4 regions of the Roseixanthobacter pseudopolyaromaticivorans genome follow, and region 1 is predicted to be linked to each of the others. Evidence: riboswitches for the same ligand, from Rfam matches in the RefSeq annotation. Region 1 holds a riboswitch; each other region holds the start of a gene.
The links. Region 1 has a riboswitch for cobalamin ahead of V5F68_RS04955 (energy-coupling factor ABC transporter permease). Riboswitches for the same ligand answer to the same signal wherever they lie in the genome.

Region 1 (3,947 bases):
CGCCATCGCCGCGGCCTATCTGCTCGTGCTTCAGATGCTTGTGGTGGGGCTTGCCGCGGGAGCCCAGGCGGCCCAGACAGCGGCCCACGGACCGGATGCGTTCGGCATTCTCTGCTCCAGTTCCCCGGCCGAGGATGGCGCCCCGAGCGGGGGCGGGGCTCCCTCCCATCATGACGGGTTGGACTGCTGCGTCATGGGTTGTCCCATGTTCGGGCCGGCCGCCGCACCGCCCCCGGCGGCGGAGGGATTCGTCCCGCCGGTCCGCCAAGCGGCGTCGATGCGGATCGGTGGCACGCACCTTTCCGCCGTGCCGGCTGAACGCCATTCTCCCAGCCTTGCCAGAGCTCCACCCGCGATCGCCTGACGCCTGCGCTTGCGCAGGTTCTATCCAGCGATCGTGACATCCGGTCCCCCATAGGAGGCCGCATCGTGGAGCCAAGCCATGTCGAATATCATCCGCATTCCCGGCGCGTTCTCGCGCCTCTGCCGCCGCATGTATCTGGAAGAGGCGCTGGCCGCCCTGGCCTTCGCCATGTTCCTGCTGACCCTCTCCGCCCAGGCCCTGATGGCCCACGAATTCAAGGCCGGCGCCATCGAGATCGAGCACCCCTGGACCCGTGCGACGCCGGACGGCGCCAGCGTGGGTGCCGGCTATCTGGTGCTGAAGAACGACGGCGCGACGCCCGACCGCCTCGTCTCCGCCACCGCCGAGGCCGCGCAGAAGGTGGAAATCCACGAGATGGCCATGACCGACGGGGTGATGACCACGCGGCCGGTGCCGGGCGGCCTCGTCGTGCCGGCGCACGGTTCCGTCGCGCTGAAGCCGGGTTCCTATCACCTCATGCTCATGGGGCTGAAGCAGCCCCTGAAGCAAGGAGCCCTGGTCAACGGCACGCTGACCTTCGAGAAGGCGGGCACGGTGTCGGTTCAGTTCAAGGTGGAGTCGATCGCCGCCCAAGGCAGCAGCGACGGCGGCGGGCACGACCACATGACGATGCCATCCGGCAAGTGAGCTGCCGGTCGTTCGCGTCCGCCGCCGGTGATCCGGCCGCCTAATCACGCCGGGGCGGCGCGGCGCGTTTCGCCCGCCCTTCGCCCGAACTCCGGCAGAGGAGCCGCCTTCCATGGGCATCATCAAGCTGAGACCCGTGCCGTCTCCCGAAACGGCGGTGCGCACCATCGCGATGGCGGACGGACGTCTGGACAGCACCGATCTCTTTCGCGCGGCGCGCACGGTGCGGATCGTCCATGGCGACCAAGTCTATACCCTGACGCTGACCTCCAAGAACAAGCTGATCCTCACCAAGTAATCGTTTGCGCGGGGGGGGGCGGTCTGGGGCGGGAGGCTTGTGGCGGGGCGTGCATGCTTATTCCGGGCGAGGCATGGGCCGCGCATGCCGGCCGGATCCCCGCGCGCCTGTCTTCAGGCGACAAAGAATCCGCAGTTCGGTGCGCGTGGCCGCGCGGACGTCTTGACAGAAAGCGGAGGTTGGCCGCTCCTGAACGCGCATGGTTCTTCCGGCATGACGTACGTGCCGGAAGTGAAATGGGAACGGGGGAGGGGCGATGACGCCCTGAGCCCCGACCGCCCCCGCGACTGTGAGCGGCGAGCGGCCTTCCACGATGTCACTGAAGCGATCCCCCAAGGCGCTTCGGGAAGACGGAAGGCATGCGGCGACCCGCGAGTCAGGAGACCGGCCAGGCGCTTGGATCTAACACAGGCCGTCGGGTGAGACGGCGGAGGAGCAGTCATGCATATCGAACCTGGTCTCGTGGATAGCGGGAAAATCTGGCTCAGCTACGTCACTGCGGCGGGCGCCGGCGGCTATGCCGTGAAGCTGGCCTATGAGGCCGTCCGCGAGCGCGGCATCCTCTCCCTTGTGTCGCGCAGCGCGGCGGCGAGCGCCCTCGTGTTTTCTTTCTTCGAGGTGCTCCCGCATTATCCCGTCGGCGTCTCGGAGGTTCATCTGATCCTCGGCTCGACCCTGTTCCTGATCTTCGGCATGGCGCCGGCGGCCATCGGCCTCGCCACCGGCCTACTGGTGCAGGGCATCTTCTTCGCTCCGTTCGACCTGCCGCAGTTCGGCATGAACGTGACGACGCTCCTGGTGCCGCTGTTCGCCTTGCAGGTGGTGGCCCAGAAAATCATCGCCCCCAACACGCCTTATGTGGACTTGCGCTACCGCCAGGCCCTCGCGCTCTCCACGACCTATCAGGCGGGCATTGTCGCCTGGGTTGCCTTCTGGGCGCTGTATGGCCAGGGCTTTGCGGCGGACAATGTGGCGGCGATTTCCACCTTCGGCGGTGCCTATATGCTGGTCATCATCATCGAGCCTTTGGCCGACCTCGCCGTGCTCGGCGCCGCCAAGGCGCTGAGCCGCCTGCGGGGCTCCCTGCTGCTGGAGAGCCGCCTCTACGACGCCGTCTGAGACGCGTCTCGCGAGTCCCCGTCGTCTTGGGATCGGCCTGCGAGCGCGGTGCTAAAGGGCGGGCGCCTGATGGTGCCCGTGTCCACCGCGCCTGTGGGCTTACATGCGGCGATCCGTGTACCAGGGCTCGCCCGTGTTCGCGTCCAACGGTTGCGTTTGCTCATGAATGGAACTTTTGCCTTACATAAATGTTGCATCATGCAGAGCGGCAAAAGAAAAATCCGAAATCTGAGATTTTAAATATCTTTGTGATTTCAATTAATTTTACGCCAAAAATTGGTTTTATTAGGCGAAGGATTGTAATTCCGATATTCGAGATTATCTCAATACAGATATCGGAATTTCTGAGCGTGGGCGTCGCTGGCGGATAGACCGAATTCTATCTGCGATCTGAAAGCACGTGCGCGTGCGCACATCGGTGCCGTTGTCCTGCTTCTATCGCCGTCTTCAGAATTTGGAGATGCTGCGGAGCGGTTCTGCTTGGATCTTAAACGGAAATTCGATGCCTCATTCAGATGTGGCAAGAGCATTCCATGTTTATTTGAGGATTGACCATGCGTTATATCGGTGGAGTTGCAGGCGAAGGCATGCTGAGGTGCGATGGGCAGGAAATAGGTCGGGCGACCTATGATTTCGACAGCTTCTTCAATGCACCTGTCGGCATCACCAGTTCCGGCGAAATCCGGCTTTCGGCGGCAGCCCTGCGTGGGGTGTTCGGTCGCCGCGTGGTTCAATTGCTGACTGACGACGGGCGCCTGTTGCAGCTGACCTTCTCCGACAAGGAGCTGCGTCTGGAAAGCGATGCGGCCCATGTGGACGTCACGGATGTCCCCTCCGTCGCGTCAAGCCGGCGTCACTAAGCACTGCAGCTCGCGCATCGCGCCAAACGAACGAGCATGTCCGGTCTCAGATCGTCCCGATCTCAGCGGAACGGTCAAGGAGACGAGCATGGCAATCGAACAGGCCTGCGTGCGCGTGGTTCGCAAGCCATGGGGCAGCACCGACCTGCTGCCGTGGCGCACCATCGCCCCCCTCGATGGGGCTGTCGGCGAACTCTGGTTCGAGCGTGCCGATCCCTCGGCGCCGGAGACCGCGCTGCTTCTGAAACTGCTGTTCACCACGCAGCCCTTGTCGATCCAGGTGCATCCCGATGATGCGTTCGCGCGCACTCTCGGCCAGGAGCACGGCAAGAGCGAAGCCTGGTACATACTGTCCGCCCAGCCGGGCGCGCAGGTGGCGGTCGGCCTGAACGGTCCGCTGACGCCGTCGCAATTGCGCACCGCGATCGAAGATCGCTCCATCGCCGCGCGCGTCCAATGGCGCGACGTGCTCAAGGGCGACGTGGTCTGCGTCCCCGCCGGCACCATCCATGCGATCGGAGCCGGCCTCGTCATCGCCGAAATCCAGCAGCGCAGCGATGTGACCTTTCGCCTTTTCGACTACGGCCGCTCACGGGAGCTGCATGCGGAGCAGGCCGTCGCCGCGACCCACATGGCGCCCCTTGGCCCGCAAGCCGCG
Region 2 (3,947 bases), 2.6 Mb from region 1:
CAGGATCGACCATTATCCCGGCGGCCAGACCCTGCCGACCCCGAAGGCGATCGATTTCCAGCCCGGCACCATGCTGGGCAGCGTTTCAGGCGCGCTCGGCCTGCGCAAATACCTGGAATCCCTTGGCCACACGCTGGTCGTGACCTCTTCCAAGGACGGCCCCGACAGCGTGCTGGAGCGCGAACTGCACGACGCGGAAGTGGTGATCTCCCAGCCGTTCTGGCCGGCCTATCTCACCAAGGAACGCATCGCCAAGGCGCCCAAGCTGAAGCTGGCGCTCACCGCCGGCATCGGCTCCGATCATGTGGATCTGCAAGCCGCCATCGATGCCAAGATCACGGTCGCCGAGGTCACTTATTGCAACTCCATCAGCGTCGCCGAGCACGTGGTGATGATGATCCTCGGCCTCGTGCGCAATTATCTCCCCTCCCACGATTGGGTGCGCAAGGGCGGCTGGAACATCGCCGATTGCGTCGCCCGCTCCTATGACGTGGAAGGCATGCATGTGGGCACGGTGGCCGCCGGGCGTATCGGCCTTGCGGTGTTGCGCCGCCTGAAGCCGTTCGACATGCACCTGCACTATACCGACCGCCACCGCCTGCCGGCCGAGGTGGAGGCCGAGCTGAACCTCACCTGGCACGCGACCCGCGAGGAGATGTACGGCGTGTGCGACGTGGTCACGCTGAACTGCCCGCTGCATCCCGAAACCGAGCACATGATCAATGAGGAGACGCTGAAGCTGTTCAAGCGCGGCGCCTATCTGGTCAACACGGCGCGCGGCAAACTGTGCGACCGCGACGCCATCGTGCGCGCGCTCGAAGGCGGCCAGCTCGCCGGCTATGCGGGCGATGTGTGGTTTCCGCAGCCCGCGCCGCAGGATCACCCCTGGCGCACCATGCCCCACCACGGCATGACGCCCCACATCTCCGGCACCTCGCTCTCCGCTCAGACCCGTTATGCGGCCGGCACGCGCGAGATTCTGGAATGCTATTTCGAGGGCCGGCCGATCCGCGACGAATATCTCATCGTCGATGGCGGCAAGCTCGCCGGCGTGGGGGCCCATTCCTACAGCGCCGGCAATGCCACCGGCGGTTCGGAAGAGGCTGCCAAGTTCAAGAAGGCCAGCTGACGCCAGGGCCTGGTCCGACGAGTCCGATCAGGTTGAAACAGCCCGGCGGCGCCAAGGTTTGCGGTGCCGCCGGCCCTAGGATTGTTCTTTTCCCCTTTCCTCCCCGCCTTGCCGGGGCGCGCGGCACGTCATTGCGCCGCGCGGGAGGGGCCGCGTGGCGCGTGTCGCTCGTGGCCCTTTCCGCGCGGTGTGCCGCCCGCTCCGGCGATCTTTCCCCCCGTGCCCGTCAGGTGTCGTGCGGGTCGTCCAAAGGCTGGCCGAGCGTGCGCAGGGTCCAGCGCCGGCCGTCGGTGCGCAGGTCAGTCAGGCTCAGGGGCGCGATGTCGATCTGCCAGAAGGCGTCAGGCGCCTGGAGAAGCCCGGCCACCAGCGCCCGGACATTCGCCGCGTGGGTGCATGCGATCAGATGGCCATGGCTCTCGCGCTGGCGGTCCAGCCAATCCTCCATGCGGGCGATCAGCGCCGTGCGCGATTCGCCGCCGTGCGGCGCGGCCTGGGGCTCGCCGCGCCAGAGGGCGAGCGCGCCGGGATAAGCCGTGTCCACCTCAGCGAAGGTGAGGCCCGCCCAAAGCCCACAGTCCCAATCCTGAAGATCCACATCCGTCTCGGCGTTAAAGCCGAGGGCCTGTGCGGTTTCACGCGCGCGCAGGGCCGGCGCGGCGAGCACCCGGTCGGGCCGCCGCAGCCGGCCGCGCCAGGCTTGCGTCTGCGCGAGGGCGCGCGGCTCCAGCGGTTCGTCGCACGGAAAGGCGCCGGCCCGCATGGCGGCGGTGGCACCGTGGCAGATCAGCGTCAGGCGATTGGCCATGGCGACGGGGCAACCTCGCGGTATCAGGCGGGGACATCGAACGGCGGCCGGCGGGCCGGGCGGGTGCCCGGTTTGCCACATTGTTTGTTTGACACAACCTGTATCCCGCAAATAGTGTCGGAGCTTCGCTGCGGGTGAGGAAGTCGGTGAAAATCCGACACGGTCGCGCCACTGTAAGCGGCACGCCATTCCGGCTGTGCCGCAAGTCAGACCCGGCCCGCAGGGTTTTGTTCGATTTCGGGACGCGCAATCCCAGGAGACCCAGCATGGCCGACACCCTTCTTTCCGGTTCCTCCCTCGGCGCTGCGGCCGGCACGCAGACCATCTCGGTCAGCGAACTTCTGCCCTGGGCGGTGTTCGGCGGCCTGCTGATGCTGCTCGCGCTCTATTTCGTCGGCGCCGAACAGGGTGCGACCTCCCTCATCCCCGGCATGTATGTGCATGAATTCCTGCACGACGGCCGCCATCTGCTCGGCTTCCCCTGCCACTGAGGGGGATGCGACATGGTTGGGTCTCTCCTGCTTCGCGGGATGCTTGTCGGCGTCCTCGCGGGCCTGCTCTCGTTCGGATTCGCGCGCGTCTTCGGTGAACCCGCGGTCAACCGCGCCATCGCCTTTGAGGAAGCGCATGCGGAAGGGCCGGCGCCCGCCGCCGCTCCCGCATCCCCGGCGGCGACGCCGCATGTCCATGCCGACGGCAGCACGCACATGCATGCCGCCGCCCCGGAACCCGCCGCCGCAGAGGGCCATTCCCATGGTGGCGAGGAGGAATTGGTCAGCCGGTCCACCCAGGCCGGCCTCGGCCTGCTGACCGGCACCGTGGTCTATGGCGCCGCCATGGGCGGCATCTTCGCGCTGGTCTTCGCCTTCGCCCTTGGGCGGGTGGGTCCGCTGTCCCCGCGCGCCACGGTGGTGCTGCTGGCGCTGGGCGGGTTCTTGGCCATCGTGCTGGTGCCGGGGCTGAAATATCCCGCCAATCCGCCCGCCGTGGGCGACGGCGCGACCATCGGCTTCCGCACCCAGATGTTCTTCCTGATGCTCGCGGCTTCGCTGGTCGCGCTCACGGGCGCCGTGCTGCTGGCCCGGCGGCTCGCCGCCCGCCACGGCGCGTGGAACGGCATCGTGGCGGCGGCCCTCGCCTATGTGGCGGTGATCGCCCTGGTGCAGATGGCGCTGCCGACCATCAACGAGGTGCCGGCCGAATTCTCGGCCTCGCTCCTGTGGGAGTTCCGCATCGCCACGCTCGGCATCCAGGCGGTGCTATGGACGACCCTCGGGCTGGTCTTCGGCCCGCTCGCCGAGCGCAGCCTGCGCGCCCATCGCGGCGTGCGCCTCGCTTCCGCCGGCGCCCTGCGCTGACCAGCTTGCGCTGGGCCGGTTCGGTGAGCCGGGGGGACCGCTGTGTCGGACCCCCGGGTGCGCCGCCGGTGGTGCCCTTTTGGTCGCTGTCGGCCCGCGTCGATCCCTCAGAAGCGGGCGGCATTCGGCATGCCGAAATGTGATGCGCAATATCGGAGCGAAAAGCCGGTGTGATCGGCCGGAAAACCGCGGTGAAGCCCCAGTAAACCGATGTTCGTCTAGCTTAAGTCATTGTTTCACGTGAAACATTTTTGGTGAATGTGGGTGGCGGGGCGCGCCTAAAGGCTCGCTGCCGCCCGCGCCGCCTGATCGTAATGGCCGGAGAGCGTGCGCAGCAAGGCGGCGATTTCCGAAAGCTTTTCCGGCGCAATGCCGGTCGCGGCCACGGTCTTGGTCAGCAGCGCCTCGCGCACCTCGCGATAGCGCTGGCAGGCGAGGCGCCCCTTCTCGGTCGCCGCCAAGGTCTTCTCCTTGCCGCGCCGGCCGCCGGAAACCAGCCCCAGCGCCTGGAGCTTCTTGGCCGCATAGGTCACCAGGTGCGTATCCTCCACATCCAGCACCAGGCACAGATCGGCGATGGTCTTCGCCCGGTCGCGGTGGGCCACATGGTGCAGCACCAGCACGTCGAGCGAGGAGAGATCCGGCAACCCGG
Region 3 (3,947 bases), 1.0 Mb from region 1:
GCCGGCTTCATCGGCTCGAACATCGCCCGCGCCCTGGCTGCCGACGGCTGGCGCGTGGTGATTGCCGATTGGCTGGAGGACGGCCCCAAATGGCTCAACCTGCGCGACATCCTTTTGGATGACGTGATCCGGCCGGAGGCGGTTTCCGCCTTCGTGGAACGCGAGGGTGGACGGCTGGGCGCGATCGTCCACATGGGCGCGATTTCCGCGACCACGGAGCGGGACGGCGACAAGATCGTCGCCCGCAACATCCGCCCGACGCTGGACCTGTGGGACCAATGCGCCCGCAAGGGCATCCGCTTCATCTATGCCTCATCCGCCGCCACCTATGGCGATGGCACCGACGGCTTCCGGGATGAAGAGGGCGCAGCCGCGCTCGACCGCCTGGCGCCGCTGAATGCCTATGGCTGGAGCAAGCTGATGGCGGACCGCCGCTTCGCGGCCGACGTCGCCGCCGGCCGTCCGGTGCCGCCGCAATGGGCGGGCCTGCGCTTCTTCAACGTCTATGGCCCGGGCGAGGCCCACAAGGACGACATGCGCTCGGTGGTCCACAAGATCTATCCGACCGCGGCGATGGGCGAGGCGGTGACGCTCTTCAAGTCGCACGATCCGGGATATGAGGATGGCGGGCAGCTGCGGGATTTCGTCTATGTGGGCGATTGCGTCGCGGTGGTGCGCTGGCTGCTGGAGACGCCCGCCGCCAGCGGCATTTTCAATGTCGGCACCGGGCAGGCCCGCAGCTTCGCGGATCTCGCAAAGGCCGTGTTCACGGCGGCAGGCAAAGAACCGCGCATCACCTATGTCGATATGCCGGTTTCCATCCGCAACGCGTATCAATATTTCACCCAGGCGGACGTCTCGAAACTGCGCGCCGCAGGCTTTACCCACCCGTTCACCTCGCTGGAGGATGGCGTGCGGATCTATGTCACCGAGCATCTGCGCGGCCGCAATTCCGCCTGATGACCGGGACCTTGCACGACCCAACGGCTGATCTTGCCCCAGGATACCGGCACCATGCTTCCTGATACCAAGCCCGGTCCCGTCGCCGTCATCGGCGATGTCATGGTGGATCGCTACATCCTCGGCTCGGTTTCGCGCATCTCGCCCGAGGCGCCGGTGCCGGTGCTGCTGCATGGCGCGGAACGCATCGTGCCGGGCGGGGCGGCGAACGTCGCCGCCAATGCCGCCGCCATGGGCGCGCCGATCCGCCTCGTGGGGCTGGTCGGGGCCGACGGGGAGGCCGACCAGCTGCGCGCCGCGCTCGCGCCCTATGCGCGGATCGATCTGTCCGGCCTGGTGGTGGACGCCATCCGCCCCACCGTCACCAAGACGCGGGTGATGAGCGGGCGCCAGCAGATCGTCCGCATCGATGCCGAGATGTCCGCCCCGCCGTCCGCCGCCGTCGAGGACGCCTTGATCGCGGCCGCCAGCCGCGCCATGGCGGGCTGTTCGGTGGTGGTGCTCTCCGACTATGCCAAGGGGGTGCTCGGCGACCGTGTCGTCGCCGCCGTGCTGGCCGAGGCGCGCACGCTGGGCGTGCCGGTGATCGTCGATCCCAAGCGCCGCACCTTCGAGGTCTATCGCGGCGCGACGCTGGTAACGCCCAACCGGCGCGAATTGAGCGAGGCCACCGGCCTGCCGGACGAGACCGATGCCGACGCCGAGCGCGCCGCACAGGCCGCGAGTGCCCAGTTCGGCGGCGATGTGCTGGTGACGCGCGCGGAAAAGGGCATGACGCTCTGGCGCCGCAACGGCACCGTGCTCCATGTGCCGGCCGAGGCGCGCGAGGTGTTCGATGTTTCCGGCGCCGGCGATACGGCGCTGGCCGCGCTCGCCTTGTCGCTCGCCTGCGGGCTCAACCTGGAAGCCAGCGTGCCGGTCGCCAATGCCGCCGCCGCGATTGCCGTGGCCAAGCTCGGCACGGCGGTGGTGACGCGCGCGGAACTCACCGCCGCGCTGCAGCGCTCGGTGCCGCAGCTGGAGCCGGCGGGCGCCCTCGTCTCGCGCGACAAGGCGCGCGATATCATGGACCGCTGGCGGGCGAGCGGCGCGCGCATCGTCTTCACCAACGGCTGCTTCGATCTGCTGCATCCCGGCCATGTGGGCATGCTGGAAGCGGCGGCCGCGCAGGGCGACCGCCTCGTCGTGGGGCTCAACACCGATGCCTCGGTGCGCCGTCTGAAGGGCCCGACGCGCCCGCTCCAGGACGAGACAGCCCGCGCGCGGGTGATCGGCGCCATGCGCTGCGTGGATCTGGTGGTGCTGTTCGAGGAGGACACGCCGCTGGAGATCATTACGGCCTTGCTGCCGGACGTGCTGGTGAAGGGGGCGGATTATAAGCCCGAGGATGTGGTCGGCGCCGATATCGTGATTGCCAATGGCGGAAAGCTGGTGCTCGCCGAACTGACGCCGGGCCAGTCCACCTCGACGCTGGTTGCGAAAGCTAGAAGCTGAGATCGCGGGGGCGGGCGGTTGCGGCGCGGGGCGGCGGCCTTATAGTCGGCGCGTCGTCGGTTCCTTCGGGATCAAAAGGGAACGCGGTGCGGGAGGGTTTCTCCCTATGCCGCGGCTGCCCCCGCAACTGTCGGCGGAGAGCAAACCCATGAACCACTGAGGTGCCCACCACTGAGGCGCGCCTCGGGAAGGGTGGGGGCGCGCAGATCCGCAAGCCAGGAGACCTGCCGAGGACGCAGAGCCCGCATCGCGGGCGCCACAGGCCGGCTCTCGGCGGGAGGGCCAGGGAGACTCTCATGTTGGGTCCGCGCATCGCGGCCAGTGCCTGCCACAGCTCTTGCCGCCGGCACTCGCAGGTGCCGGCTTGAGCGCGAGCGCGGCCGGGGCGCGGGGCCGGATCGTGCTGGTGCTCGGCGGCGCGCGGTCCGGCAAGAGCCGCCATGCCGAGCAGCGGGTGGAAGCCGCCGCCCCGCCCTTCGCCTATGTGGCGACGGCGCAAGCCTTCGACGCCGAAATGAGCGAGCGCATCCGCCTGCACCAGGCGCGGCGCGATGCGCGCTGGGTCTCCCACGATGCGCCGTTCGATGCCGCCGATATCGTCCAGGCCCTGCCGCCCGACATGCCGCTGCTGCTGGATTGCCTCACCTTGTGGCTCACCAACCACATGCTGGCGGAGCACGATCTCGCGGCGGAAGAGGATCGCCTTGTGGACGCCATCACCGCCCGCACAGGACTCAGCGTGCTGGTGGCGAATGAGGTGGGGCTCGGCATCGTGCCGGACAACGCCCTCGCCCGCCGGTTTCGCGACGCCGCCGGCCGGCTCAGCCAACGCATGGCCGCAACGGCCCATGAGGTGATCTTCATGGTGGCCGGCCTGCCCATGATTGTGAAGGACACGCCTCGATGAGCGATGAAACCGAAAATGCCGCCGGCGACGACGCCCAGGCCGCTCGCCATCGCGAGAAAATGGCCAAGCGCAAAGCGGTGCAGGATGCCGAGGTGGCGGAAAAGACCCTGGAGAAGGGGCTGCTGATCGTCCACACCGGCCCCGGCAAGGGCAAGAGCACGGCCGCGTTCGGGCTGGCGCTGCGCATGCTCGGCTACGGCCGCAAGGTGGGCGTGGTGCAATTCATCAAGGGCGCCTGGCACACCGGTGAGAAGGACGCCTTCGCAGCGTTCGGCGATCGCGTGCGCTGGCACACCATGGGCGAGGGCTTCACCTGGGAAACCCAGGACCTCGCCCGCGACACCGCCGCTGCCGCGCGGGCGTTCGACAAAGCCCGCGAGCTGCTGGCCGACGAGACCCTCTCCCTGATCGTGCTGGACGAGCTGAACATCGCTTTGCGCTACGGCTATCTTGACCTCACCGACGTGGTCGCGACGCTGAAAGCGCGCCGGGGCGACCTGCATGTGGTCGTCACCGGCCGAAACGCGAAGCCGGAGCTTCTGGAGGCGGCGGACCTCGTGACCGAGATGGGATTGGTGAAACATCA
Region 4 (3,947 bases), 2.0 Mb from region 1:
GGCCCACCCGCGCGACGATGTCCTGCTCAAGATGATCCGGGCCGAGTTTTGCAAGTTCGTCCTTGGTCACCGGCACCACGCGCGCTTGCGGCACGAACGACCAGCGCACGGCCTGCTCCAGGCCGGCTTTGCTCTTGAAGACGAAGCTGTTGAGGCTGTTGTAACGCTCCTCCGCATAACTGGCGGTCCAGGGCGCGCTGCCGGCCCAGGCCCCAAACGCGGCAAACTCCGGATGGGCGGCGCCGAAGTCCTTCATCGCCTGCGGGTTCTTGTCGTGGGATGCGGTCAGCAGAGCGTAGAACGCCTCGGGCGTGGCCACGGGAAAGAACGGCAGATCGATCGTGGCGCTGCGCCAGACCTGCCCGCCTGGCGTGGTGATCTGGAGTCCCAGGCCGCGCACCCGCACGGTCGCGTCCGGCGCATTAGGGTCCGGTGTGCCGAGATTGAACCGGCCGAGCACCGGATATTGGCCCGGCGCGAAGACTTCTGCGCGCGAAAGCTCCGCGCCGTTCCCGTTCGATTCGAATATGCCGGTGAAGCAGATGCCCTTGGCATGATTGCGCCGGTGCCCAAGCGCCGGCCCCGAGGGAGGCGCGAGCGCCGCCACGATCTTGCCGGGGGTCAGCCGATCCGGCGAAAGCCAGCCTGCAGTATAAGCGAACGCGCCCGCGCCGGCCGCCATGACGGCGCCGATAAGCGCGAATGACGCAAGCGCGCGTTTGGGCGGCAATCCAGAGGGGTCGGTCATTCCATGTCTCCGTGAGACGGGTCGTCTTGACGGCCGAGGGATGTGCTCGTGCTGTCCACACTCGGGGAGAGACGTAACCTGTCGCGGCCGGCAACTCTTTCAAAAAGGCCTGCCGTTCGCGCCGCCGCAGGGCAGCGAGAGACTGCAGCATATCCCTGTCGCAGCGGCACTACTGGTCGTCCTTCGTGCGCGTTCGGCCAGCTTGACGGTTCGCCTGCGGTGCGTCTACCGTCATGGCGACGGTTCCCCTAGGGGATCAAAAGGGAACGCGGTGAGTCGGCGCCTGGAAACAGGAGTTGGGCGAAGCCGCGGCTGCCCCCGCAACTGTAAGCGGCGAGTCCTTCGTCATCAGCCACTGGGCCTTCAGGCCTGGGAAGGCGACGAGATGGACGCTGACCCGCGAGCCAGGAGACCTGCCGTCAGCCGTGGTCACGCGCGAGCACATTGGGCGGGGTGTCCTGATGGTGGTTTTTCCAGGCGGCTTTTCAGCCGCACGGAGGCCTCGTTCGCGGTGACGGACCACTCGTCCCGCTGAGGCCCCGATGCCTTCCGTCCCTGTTTTTCCCCCTCGCGGCGCCTCGCGCGCCGCCCGCAGATCCATACTTGCCGCGCTGTTGCTCTCGTCCGTATCCGAATTGGCCTGCGCCCAGTCGGCAGCGCCGGCTGCCGGCGCCTCCCAATCCATCGAGCTGCCCGAGGTGGTCGTCAGCGCCACCGGCATGCCGACCCCGGCGGACCAGGTCGCCTCCTCGGTGAGCGTCGTCACAGCCGAGGATATCGACCGCCAGCAATTGCGCACCGTTCCCCAAGTGCTTCAGTCCCTTCCGGGGCTCAACGTGGTGCAGACCGGCGGCCCCGGCGGGCAGACCTCGGTGTTCATCCGGGGCACCAATTCCAACCATGTGAAGGTGATGGTGGACGGCATCGACGCCGGCAATCCGTCCAGCCCCACCGGCGCCTTCGACTTCGGCCAATTGCTCGCCACGGACCTTGCGCGCATCGAGGTGCTGCGCGGTCCCCAGAGCGGCCTCTACGGCTCGGACGCGATCGGCGGCGTGATCTCCATTACCACCAAGAAGGGCGAGGGGCCGGCCAAGGTGTTCGGTTATGTGGAAGGCGGCGCGCTCGGAACCTTCAACCAGGCCGCAGCACTTAGCGGCTCAACGGAAAAGGTCGGCTATTCCTTCAACGTCACCCATTTCTCTTCGACCGACATCCCCGTCACGCCGCCCGGCATCGTGCCGCCCGGCTATCCGATCAACCCGAACGCCTATGACAACTGGACCTATTCGACCCGCCTCGATTTCCAGATGAGCGATGCATTCGCGGTCAATTTCGTCGCCCGCTACATCGACAGTGGGCTCGCCTACACGCCGGATGTCTATCCCCCGCCGCTGTACGAGGGCCTGCCGGCGGCGGAACGCTCCACCAGCCTCGCCAGCATGTTCTTCACCAAGGGCGAGGGGGTGTGGACTGCGCTCGACGGCGCGCTGAACACCACTTTCGGGGTCAGCGCGATGACCACATCGAACCCGACCACCGGACCGAATGCCGATGTGAACGGCCAATATGAGGGTGACCGGCAGACCTATTACCTGCGCTCGAACCTCGCCTTCGCCCCCGGACAGAATCTGCTGGTGGGCGTGGAGCGGCGCAACGAGGCGATGACCTCGTCCACCCAATACACCGATCTTTCCGCCAGCACCGGCGACACCGGCGTCTATGCCGAGCTCCAGGGCAAGCTGGGCGAGCGCTTCTTCGGGGCCGCGAATATCCGCTTCGACAGCGACGATACGTTCGGCGACCATTCCACCTTCCGCCTCGCGCCGGGCATTCTCATTCCCGAGACCGGCACCACGCTGAAGGCGAGCTACGGCACCGGCTTCAAGGCGCCGTCCCTCTACCAGCTCTATGCGCCCTATTACGGCAATGCGGCGCTGAAGCCGGAGGAAAGCACGGGCTACGACGCCGGTTTCGAGCAAGAGGTGTTGGGCGGGCGGGTGACCTTCGGCGCCACCTATTTCCACAACGACATCACCAATCTCATCAGCTACGACCCGGTGACGTACCAGAACGTCAACATCTCCAGCGCCACGACGCAGGGCGCGGAGACGTTCATTGCCTTTGCGGTGACAGACCGGCTGAAGCTGCGGGTCGATTACACCTACACGCAGGCGGTCGGCTACATGCCGCCCGACACCTCCTTCGGCGCCGCCTGCGCACCGCTGACCGACACCTCCTGCACCCCGCTGCGACGGCCCAACAACAAGGTGAGCGTCAGTGCGGACTGGAACCCCACCGACCAGCTCAATCTCTCCGCCACGCTGATCTATGCCTCCGCCTGGTGGGATGTCGTGCGCCTCACCAGCGATTACATCGACCAGCCGGGCTATACGGTGGTGAACGTCGCGGCGAATTATGCCCTGACACGACAGGCGACGCTGTTCGGGCGGATCGACAATCTGTTCGACCAGACCTATCAGAACCCCAACGGCTACCTTGCTCCCGGCTTCGGAGCGTACGGCGGCCTTAAGTTCACCTATTGAGGCGGCGATGAAGACCACGTCACGCCGCCACAACCCGCGCCGGGAAGGGGAATGGGTCCTGCGTTCACGACCGGCCCTTCGCCTTGCCGTGTGCGGCATCGCCGCCTTCCTCGGCGCCACGGCGGCCACCGCCGCGCCGAAGCCTTCCCGCATCGCTTCGCTCAATCTGTGCGGGGACGAATTGGTGCTGCGGCTCGCGGACCCCGGAAAGGTCGCCTCGGTGACCTATCTCGCCCGCGATCCGCGCAGCTCGAATGTCGCGGATCTGGCAAAGGCGGTCCCGGTGAACCGGGGCCTCGCCGAGGAGATCGTCCCGCTGGCGCCCGATCTCGTGATCGTCGGCGCATTCACCACCCGCGCCACCACAGCCATGCTGCAGCACCTCGGCTTGCCGATCTTGGAACTCGGCGCGCCGGACAGCCTCGAAGAGGCTTATGCCGAGATCCGAACCGTCGCCGCGCGCATCGGCGAGCCCGCGCGCGGGGAAGCGATGATCGCCGCCATGCAGCGGGACTTCGCCGACCTGCCGCCGGTCCCCGCGCATCCTGCCGCCGCCATCGTGCTGCGGCCGAACGGCTTCACCGCCGGACGCGGTTCCATCGTGGACGAGATCCTCGGGCGCGCAGGCTATGAGAACCTTGCGGCGCGGCTCT

Region 2: another riboswitch for cobalamin. It lies ahead of V5F68_RS17155 (CbtB domain-containing protein); the one in region 1 lies ahead of V5F68_RS04955 (energy-coupling factor ABC transporter permease).
Region 3: another riboswitch for cobalamin. It lies ahead of cobU (bifunctional adenosylcobinamide kinase/adenosylcobinamide-phosphate guanylyltransferase); the one in region 1 lies ahead of V5F68_RS04955 (energy-coupling factor ABC transporter permease).
Region 4: another riboswitch for cobalamin. It lies ahead of V5F68_RS19840 (TonB-dependent receptor plug domain-containing protein); the one in region 1 lies ahead of V5F68_RS04955 (energy-coupling factor ABC transporter permease).

Annotation. Positions count from the first base shown of each region.
Region 1 is NZ_CM195539.1:1,016,910-1,020,856, forward strand. It holds gene V5F68_RS04945 (copper chaperone PCu(A)C) at 443-1,012, shown strand; gene V5F68_RS04950 (hemin uptake protein HemP) at 1,125-1,310, shown strand; cobalamin riboswitch at 1,494-1,717, shown strand; gene V5F68_RS04955 (energy-coupling factor ABC transporter permease) at 1,752-2,429, shown strand; gene V5F68_RS04960 (hypothetical protein) at 2,984-3,289, shown strand; gene V5F68_RS04965 (class I mannose-6-phosphate isomerase) at 3,378-3,947, shown strand, end outside.
Region 2 is NZ_CM195539.1:3,638,839-3,642,785, reverse strand. It holds gene V5F68_RS17165 (NAD-dependent formate dehydrogenase) at 1-1,129, shown strand, start outside; gene V5F68_RS17160 (histidine phosphatase family protein) at 1,356-1,937, opposite strand; adenosylcobalamin (AdoCbl) riboswitch at 2,049-2,202, shown strand; gene V5F68_RS17155 (CbtB domain-containing protein) at 2,204-2,428, shown strand; gene V5F68_RS17150 (CbtA family protein) at 2,441-3,295, shown strand; gene V5F68_RS17145 (winged helix DNA-binding protein) at 3,574-3,947, opposite strand, start outside.
Region 3 is NZ_CM195539.1:2,033,723-2,037,669, forward strand. It holds gene rfaD (ADP-glyceromanno-heptose 6-epimerase) at 1-960, shown strand, start outside; gene rfaE1 (D-glycero-beta-D-manno-heptose-7-phosphate kinase) at 1,015-2,454, shown strand; cobalamin riboswitch at 2,495-2,700, shown strand; gene cobU (bifunctional adenosylcobinamide kinase/adenosylcobinamide-phosphate guanylyltransferase) at 2,819-3,361, shown strand; gene cobO (cob(I)yrinic acid a,c-diamide adenosyltransferase) at 3,358-3,947, shown strand, end outside.
Region 4 is NZ_CM195539.1:4,227,079-4,231,025, forward strand. It holds gene V5F68_RS19835 (catalase family peroxidase) at 1-748, opposite strand, end outside; cobalamin riboswitch at 973-1,183, shown strand; gene V5F68_RS19840 (TonB-dependent receptor plug domain-containing protein) at 1,291-3,294, shown strand; gene V5F68_RS19845 (ABC transporter substrate-binding protein) at 3,302-3,947, shown strand, end outside.